Regions from separate parts of the Thioalkalivibrio sp. ALE10 genome, predicted to be linked through region 3. Evidence: predicted binding sites of a transcription regulator. Region 3 holds the regulator's gene; each other region holds the start of a gene.
The links. The regulator sigma-54, encoded in region 3, starts transcription at its own class of promoters, with help from an activator protein. The targets are predictions, from matches to a motif close to TGGCANGNTNCNTGCTT.
Positions count from the first base shown of each region.

Region 1: a site for sigma-54 is predicted at 1,264-1,280, ahead of glnA (glutamate--ammonia ligase). Genes of this name have one in related genera too.
Region 2: a site for sigma-54 is predicted at 904-920, ahead of cynS (cyanase). Genes of this name have one in related genera too.
Region 4: a site for sigma-54 is predicted at 803-819, ahead of F788_RS0100790 (TonB-dependent copper receptor). Genes of this name have one in related genera too.

Region 1 is NZ_KB906450.1:206,571-208,771, forward strand. It holds gene F788_RS0101025 (cation diffusion facilitator family transporter) at 1-1,145, shown strand, start outside; gene glnA (glutamate--ammonia ligase) at 1,364-2,201, shown strand, end outside.
Region 2 is NZ_KB906451.1:333,671-335,871, reverse strand. It holds gene F788_RS0105920 (EAL domain-containing protein) at 1-232, opposite strand, end outside; gene cynS (cyanase) at 411-857, opposite strand; gene F788_RS0105910 (sigma-54-dependent Fis family transcriptional regulator) at 1,041-2,201, opposite strand, start outside.
Region 3 is NZ_KB906450.1:434,240-436,440, forward strand. It holds gene hpf (ribosome hibernation-promoting factor, HPF/YfiA family) at 1-235, opposite strand, end outside; gene F788_RS0102140 (RNA polymerase factor sigma-54) at 239-1,768, opposite strand; gene lptB (LPS export ABC transporter ATP-binding protein) at 1,853-2,201, opposite strand, start outside.
Region 4 is NZ_KB906450.1:157,054-159,254, forward strand. It holds gene F788_RS0100785 (sigma-54-dependent Fis family transcriptional regulator) at 1-537, opposite strand, end outside; gene F788_RS0100790 (TonB-dependent copper receptor) at 870-2,201, shown strand, end outside.

The sequences.
Region 1 (2,201 bases), 230 kb from region 3:
GCTACCGCGACACGCGCCGGGTGACCCTTACCGGCGCCGCGGTCAACTCCGGGCTGGCCGTGACCCAGCTGCTCAGCGGCTGGCTGCTCAACTCCCAGGCCCTGATCGCCGATGGCGTGCACACCGTCTCCGACCTGGTGACCGACGCCGTGGTCCTGGTCGCGGCGGGGCAGGCTGCCGCTTCCCCGGATCAGGACCATCCCTACGGTCACGGCCGCATCGAGACGCTCGCGACGGTGGTCGTGGGCCTGTTCCTCGCGCTGGCAGGGCTGGCCATCGCCTGGGGCGCCGGCGGACGCCTGCTGGAGCTGGACGATGCCACCGGGCCGGCACCGCTGGCGATCGCCTTCGCCGTGGTGACCCTCGTGGCCAAGGAAGGCCTGTACCAGTACACCCGCCGGGTCGCGCGGCGGCTGGGCTCGCGCATGCTGGAGGCAAACGCCTGGCACCACCGCACCGATGCGATCTCTTCGGTCATCGTGCTGCTGGGGGTGGCCGGTGCGGTCGCCGGCTGGCCGTGGCTGGACGCGCTGGCGGCGCTGCTGGTGGCCCTGTTCATCCTGCATATCGCCGGGCGCCTGATCCGTCGCAGCGTGGCCGAACTGATCGACACCGCGCTGGAACCGGAAAAGGTCGAGCGCATCCACCGCACCATCCTGGACGTGCCCGGAGTTAAGGATGCCCATATGCTGCGCACGCGCCGCTCCGGCGACGACGCCGTGGCCGACGTGCACGTGCAGGTCGCGCCGATGATTTCGGTGTCCGAGGGGCACCGCATCGCCGATGCCGTGCATCGCGCTGTGACCGAGGATGCGGGCGAGGTCAGCGACATCACCGTGCACGTGGATCCGGAGAACGACGAGGAGCAGGTGGCCAGCTCGCGGCTGCCCCTGCGCCCCGAACTGGTGGCCGGCCTGCGCGAGGCCTGGGCCGGCTTCCCCGAGCTGGAGGCCCTGGAGCACCTTTCCCTGCATTATCTCGGCGGGCGGGTGCATGCCACCGTCACTCTGCGGCTGGATCCCGCGCGGACGGGAGCCGCCCTGCAGGAGCGCGCCGATCTGCTGACCCGGCAGCTGCGGGAACACCCCGTTCTGGGGCCGGTACTGGGACAGGTGACCGTGCTCTATCGGCCTTGCACCGAATGAGGGCGCATGCCGCGCGATAGCACTATAATGGTGCATCCTGTGCACTGCGGGTGTGCGGCATTCGGCCGTGGTGGCGCAGAGATGGGCGCAGGGGCGCCCCGAACCGGGGCTTGCAGGCTGGCACGCCACCTGCATGACCAACGGGCAGACGCCGATCGGCCCCAGGCGACCGCACCGGCATCGACCGTCTCAAACTGAAGACCAGAGGAGTCCTCATTATGTCCGCAGCCGAAGTGCTGAAGCAGATCAAGGAACAGGAAGTCCGTTTCGTTGACCTTCGTTTTACCGATTCCAAGGGCAAGGAACAGCATGTCACCCTGCCGGCCCACGACCTCGACGAAGATTCCTTCGAAGAAGGCAAGATGTTCGACGGGTCCTCCATCTCCGGGTGGAAGGGCATCAACGAATCCGACATGATCCTGATGCCGGATCCGGAGTCCGCGGCCATCGACCCGTTCTTCGAGGACATGACCATGAACATCCGCTGCGATGTCGTGGAACCGGCCACCATGCAGGGCTACGACCGCTGCCCGCGCTCGCTGGCGCGTCGTGCCGAGGCCTATCTGCAGAGCACCGGCATTGCCGACACCGCGCTGTTCGGTCCGGAGAACGAGTTCTTCGTGTTCGACGACGTGAAGTGGGGCTCCGACCTCTCCGGTTCCTATTGCCGCGTGGATTCCCAGGAGGCCTCCTGGAACTCCGAGCGCGTGTATGACGACGGCAACATTGGCCATCGTCCGGGCGTGAAGGGTGGCTACTTCCCGGTCCCGCCGGTCGACAGCCTGCACGACATCCGCTCCACCATGTGTGAAGTGATGACCGAGATGGGGCTGACCACCGAGGTGCATCACCACGAGGTGGCGACGGCCGGCCAGTGCGAGATCGGCGTCGGCGCGGCGACCCTGACCAAGAAGTCCGACGAAGTGCAGATGCTCAAGTACGTGGTGCAGAACGTTGCCCACATGCACGGCAAGACCGCCACCTTCATGCCCAAGCCGATCGTCGGCGACAACGGCTCCGGCATGCACGTGCACCAGTCGCTGTCGAAGGATGGCA
Region 2 (2,201 bases), on a different contig from region 3:
GCTCGGGGAAGTTCATCGCCCGCATGCGGAAGCGGGCGTCGAAATCCTCGCCAAGGCGTTCGGTCAGGTAGTCCGCGGTCGGTTGCCAGCGGGCCTCGGCTGCACTTGCCTCGCGCACCGCGAGCACACCGATGTCCACCGTCGTGGCCCCATCCGGAGCGCCGGCGACCGCGCCCGGGAGGGACGGGAGCAGCATCACGGCCAGGACGAGGGTGCGGGGCAGCCATTGCATGCCGGTCAGCCTACTACGAACCGGGCGGTGGATGCTCGTTCGTGCAGACAACGGTTTGATTCGGGAACCTTTCGTTCCCGCGAGGGGCAGGGAAATGCAGGGAGGGCAGGGAGGAAAGGCCGCCAGAGCCCCGCCCGTGCCATGACCACGGGCGGGCAAGGGGGCGAGTGGCCGGTGTTCACCAGCTCTTGTAGGGCAGGAACTTGCCGTTCCAGGTGATCTTCACCCGATCGCCCTTCGGATCCTCGACCTTGTCGATGTCCATGGTGAAGTCGATGGCGCTCATGATGCCGTCGCCGAACTTCTCGTGGATCAGCGCCTTCATGGTGTCACCGTACACGTTGATCGCCTCGTAGAAGCGGTAGATCACCGGGTCGGTGGGGATGGTCTTGTCCCAGTGCTTGTGCGGGAAGGCCTGCAGGGCCTTCGACACGTCGGGCCCGAGATCGAGGAACGCGGTGAGCCGGTCGGCGGCCTCGGCGTCGAGGTGGTTCATGCCGTAGCAGGCCGAGGTCACGTAGACCTCGTGCAGGCCGGTGGCCTCGGCGATGCCGGCCCAGGTCGCGGACCGGCTCTCCTTGGCTTCGAGGATGGTGGCGGTCATTTCGGTCTTGCTGAGGGTCATGGATGGCCTCCCGGTTGGTGTCGGATCAGTGTTGCCACCCAATGCTCTGCAGATCCCGTGCCAGCTGGACGCCGTTCACCGGATCCGCTCCGGGACGGCCGTACGGCAGCACGGGTCGGGTGAGGCGGACACTTTGTCCGCTCCCGGTGCGGACAAAGTGTCGACAATGTCCGCACCGGGGTCTCAGGCCAGTCCCAGTTTCTTCAGGCGGTAGCGCAGCTGGCGCGGGGTGAGGCCCAGGTCCATGGCGGCGCGGGTCTTGTTGCCGCCGCTGCGTTCGATGGCGTCCCGCAGCTGGTCGGCCTCGGAGGCGTGCACGCGGCGGTAGGGGCGGACGATGCCGGGGCCGGCCGCCCCGTCGGAGTGCGCCTCGTTGCCCTGCGCGCCGGGAAAGGCCGCGGTGTCCGGGGACGGTGCGGTGTCGGGTTGCGGGGAACCGGCAGGGCCGGTGGCGTGCAGTCCGGGGCTGATGCGCGATTCCTCGTGCAGGATCTCGTCGATCAGGGCGGTGCCGATGCGGCCCTCGCTGGAGAGCAGCACCGCGCGTTCCAGCACGTTCTCCAGCTGGCGGATGTTGCCCGGCCAGTCGAAGGTTTCCAGACGCTCCATCACCCCGTCGTCCAGGACCACGTTCCAGCCATGGACGTGGGTGTAACGGTCGAGAAAGTGCCGTGCGAGCAGGCGAATGTCGCTGGCGCGATCGCGCAGCGCGGGCATGTGCAGCGGGATTACGTTCAGGCGGTAGAACAGATCGAGCCGGAATTCCCCGGCATTGACCGCTTTCTGCAGGTCCTTGTGGGTGGCGGCGACCACGCGCACGTCCACCGGGATGTCGCGCGATCCCCCGATCGGCTGCACGACCCGTTCCTGCAACACGCGCAGGATCTTGGACTGCAGCGCCTCCGGCATGTCGCCGATCTCGTCGAGGAACAGGGTGCCGCCGTCGGCCAGGGCGATCTTGCCGGTCTTGGCGCTGGAGGCCCCCGTGAAGGCCCCTTTCTCGTGGCCGAACAGTTCCGATTCCAGCAGGTCGGCCGGGATCGCGGCACAGTTCAGGGAGATGAACGGTCGCGCGTTGCGCTGGCTGATCCGGTGGATCATGCGTGCGATCTTCTCCTTGCCGGTGCCGGAGTCGCCGGTGATCAGCACCGTGGCCTGGGTATCGGCGATGCGGTGGACCTGCTTGAGGACGCTGCGCAGGGCGGGGCTCTCGCCGAGGATCCCGTATTTCGCCCCCTGGGTGTCGAGGGCGCTCTTGAGGTAGCGGTTTTCCGAGACCAGTTCGGCCGTGCGTTCGGCGATCAGCTGGTTGATGCGCAGGACCTGGCCAATCATGGAGGCGAC
Region 3 (2,201 bases):
CGTCGATGGCGGCGTACATGTCATCGTGGCTGGCCTCGGCGTGGATGTGGTTGCCGCTGACCTGCAGATTCGCTTCCGCCTTGTTGTGCAGCTTCTGCGTCTTCTCGTGGTTCAGCACCACGTGCACGTCGATCACCTTGTCGAAGTGGCGTTCCAGCTTCTGGAATTTCTCGTTGACGTAGTCGCGCAGGGCGTCGGTGATGTCGACGTGGTGTCCGGTGAGATTGATCTGCATGGGTCAGGCTCCTTTCGGTTTGCTTCCGGTCGGCATGGCGGCCATCTGGCGGCGTTCGCTGGAGGATGGCAGGTTCATGCCCTCCCGGTATTTGGCCACGGTACGCCGGGCCACGTTGATGCCCCGATCCGCGAGGATCTGGGCGAGGCGGGAATCGCTGAGCGGTTTGCCCGGCGTTTCCTCTTCGATGAGTTCGCGGATCATGGCACGAATCGCGGTCGCGGAGCATTCCCCGCCGTCGCTGGTGCCCACGTGACTGGAGAAGAAATACTTGAATTCGAACACCCCGCGGGGGGTGTGCATGTATTTCTGCGTGGTCACCCGCGAGATCGTGGACTCGTGCATCTCCAGGGCTTCGGCGATGTCGCGCAGGATCAGCGGCTGCATCGCCACCTCGCCGTGTTCCAGGAACCCCTGCTGGCGTTCGACGATCGCGCGCGCCACGCGCAGCAGGGTGTCGTTGCGGCTGTGCAGGCTCTTGATGAACCATCGCGCCTCCTGCAGCTGATCGCGCATGAAGGCGCTGTCGCGGGCATCGGAGACCTGGCGGACCATGCCGGCGTAGAGGTCGTTGATGCGAATGCGCGGGGCGATCTCGGGATTCAGGTCGACCTGCCAGCCCCGGTCGGTATGACGCACGTAGACATCCGGGACCACGTATTCCGGCGGTGTCTCGCTGATCTGGGCGCCGGGGCGCGGGTTCAGCGTGCGGATCAGGTCCAGCGCCGCGGCCAGTTCGTCGCCATCGCGTACGCCGCTCTGGCGCTGCAGGGCCTTGTAGTCACGCCGGGCAAGGGCGTCCATGCCGTGTTCCAGGACCGCGCGCGCCGCCTCGCGCGAGGGCGCGTCCGGCGCCAGCTCACCCAGCTGGACCTCCAGGCACTCGCGCAGATCCAGCGAACCGACCCCCAGCGGGTCGCAGTGCTGCAACCAGTGGCGTACGGCCTCGACCTCGTCGGTGTCGACGGGGGGTTCTTCACTCCGGCTGATGGTCTCGGCCAGGGTCTCGACGTCGCCCTCGAGGTAGCCGTCGCCGTTGATGGTGTCGATCAGGGCGGCGCCGATGCGCTGGTCGCGCGGGGTCAGGTGCGACAGATGCAGCTGCCACAGCAGGTGATCCTGCAGCCCGCCGCCGTCGTCGTCCGAGGTGTTCTCCAGCGGGTCGCGGTCGTCCGGACCGCGCGGGCTGGCGCTGGCGTCGTAGATGTCTTCCCAGCGGCTGTCGGTCACCAGCTCGTCGGGGATGACGTCCTCCGAGCCGCCGGCATCCACCGTTTCGCCGGTGCCGGCGGCGTCGCTGCCGCTCTCGCCGTCGTCGGTGTTCGCGTCGCTGGCAGTGTCCGCGGTGTCCCCCGCGTCGGCACCGAGTTCGTCATCCTCGGCCTGTTCCAGCATGGGATTGCTTTCCAGCGCCTGCTGGATCTCGGCCTGGAGCTCCAGCGTCGACAGCTGCAGCAGCCGGATGGCCTGCTGCAGCTGCGGCGTCATGGTCAGCGTCTGACCGAGCTGCAGATTCAGCCCGGGCTTCAGCATGAGTTGGGAAAGGCGTTGGTCACCATAAGTGAATAGTAATCCCTTGCTGCGGGCTTGTGCACCGTCCGGGTGCGGCGGTCGGTGTCACAGGCGGAAGTTTTCGCCGAGGTAGACCTCGCGCACGCGGGCGTCGGCCAGCAGTTCGTCCGGCGTGCCCGCGCTCAGCAGGCGCCCCTCGCTGAGGATGTACGCGCGATGGCAGATACCCAGGGTCTCGCGTACGTTGTGATCCGAGATTAGTACGCCGATGCCGCGTTCGGCCAGGTGGCGGATGACTGCCTGGATCTCGCCGACCGAGATCGGATCGACCCCGGCAAACGGTTCGTCCAGACAGATGAACTGCGGATCGCCGGCCAGCGCGCGGGCGATCTCGGCGCGCCGCCGCTCGCCTCCGGACAGCGCGATCCCGGGGCTGTGGCGCACGGTCTCCAGC
Region 4 (2,201 bases), 280 kb from region 3:
CTCCAGCGGCACCACCTGCAGGCGATAGTACAGGTCGGCGCGGAAACGCCCGTCGGCCACGCGCTGCTGCAGATCCTGGTGGGTCGCGGCGATCACGCGAACGTCGATCTGTTCCGCCTCGGCCGCGCCCAGCGGCTGGCATTCCCCGTTTTCCAGAAAGCGCAGCAGCTTGGCCTGGGCCCCGGCCGGGAGTTCGGCGATCTCGTCGAGCAGCAGCGTGCCGCCATGTGCCTGGCGCACCAGCCCCGGTTGATGGTCGTTCGCGCCGGTGAAGGCCCCGCGGCGGTGGCCGAACAGTTCGGACTCGACCAGTTCTTCGGGCAGGGCCGCGCAGTTCACCGTGACCAGCGGTCCGTCCGGGCGCCGACTGCGGGCATGGATGTGGCGCGCCAGGTGTTCCTTGCCGGTTCCGCTCTCGCCCAGCACCAGCACCGTGGCATCGGTGGCCGCCACCATGCTGGCCTGACGCAGCACGGCCTGCAGCTCGGGCGAGCTCCCAACGAAATGTTCGGCGGTATTTTCTGATTCGACCAACATCTCCTCCCGGCCGCCAGGCGCTTGCGGCATGACTGCATAGCCTGCCCCAGAGTCCGTGCCCGGGCAAGGGAATCCGTCCGCGTCCGGTTCGCAACTGCGGCGTTTCTCCCATCCGCTGTGGCAAATCCCGCACCGGCCCCGGGGGCTGCCGTGTATGCGTGGCGGTTCCGGCCACCTCCGGTGGTGCTCCCAATGGTGCTTCGGGCGCCGCAGTCCGCCATTCCGGTTTCCCGATCCTTGTTGGTGCCCGTACCTGGCCCCTACCTGGCCCGGTGCTTGCTGGCGAGTCGGTCGCACGACACCAATGACAAGAACAAGGACGGAGAGAAATCATGAAGCATTTGCATGGATTCCGGTGCCGCTGGATCCCCCTGGCGATCGCCGGTGCCGCGGCCGCGCCCGTGGCGGCCGAAGGGCCTTCTGCGCCGCAGGCCGGGGATCCGGCGCGGCTGGCCCCGGTGGTGGTAACGGTTCCCGCCATGGAGGGGCCCGGGCGGGTCAGTACCGATCCACGCCAGCCCCGGCTTCCGTTGCCGGCGCATGATGGCGGGGCGTATCTGGCCTCCATCCCCGGATTCGTGACCAGCCGCAAGGGCGGTACCAGTGGCGATCCGGCCCTGCGAGGCCTGGGAGGCTCGCGACTGTCGCTGCTGCTGGACGACGATCCGGTGCTGGGCGGCTGCGGCGGGCGCATGGACCCGCCCACGGCGTATGCCTATCCGCAGGCCTTTGACCGCATCGAGGTGAGCAAGGGTCCGCAGAGCGTGCGGCACGGTGCCGTGTCGGGCGGTACGGTGCGTTTCGAGCGGGACGCGCCGGTGTTCACGGAGGCCGGGGAGGTCACCGGATTCGCGGGCCTGACCGTCGGGCGTTTCGATCGCACCGACCTGGTGGCGGACGTGGCGACCGGGTCCTCCGCGGGCTATCTGCGTGCCATCGGCACCTTCTCGGATCAGGACGATTACCGCGACGGCGATGGCAACGAGGTCCACTCGCGGTATTCCCGCTGGAGTGGCACCGGGATCGCCGGCTGGCGCCCTGACGAGCAGACCCTCATTGAGTTCACGTATGACCGTTCCGACGCCGAGGCCGCTTACGACGACCGTGGCATGGACGGCGTGCGCTTCGACCGCACCGGCTACAGCCTTGCGCTTACCCGCGATGATCTCGCGCCCTGGTTCGAGACCCTGGAGGCGCGGGTCTTCCGCAACGAGATCGACCATGTGATGGACAACTACACCCTGCGGGAGCCTCCGGGCATGCCCATGGTCAGCTACCCCGAACGCATCACCGAAGGGGCGCGGGTGGCCGGGGATTTCCGGCTGCCGCGGGACATGGCCCTGCACGCCGGGTTCGATTACAGCCGCAACCGCCACAGCGGGAACCGCCTGATGGGGCCGGACGCCTTCGGGTGGCGCGATGTCGCCCGCGAGGATACCGCGCGATTCCGCGACGCAGGGGTGTTCGGCGAACTCGAGATCCCGCTGGATGCGCGGCGCCGCGTGGTGAGCGGCCTGCGGGTTGACCGGACCCGGGCCGAGGCGCAGCGCGACGGCTTTGGTGGCGCCAGCGACGGCGACCGCGAGCGTGCGACCGCCACCAGCGGTTTCCTGCGCTACGAACAGGAGCAGGCGCAGCGGTCGCTGGCCTGGCACGTCGGGATC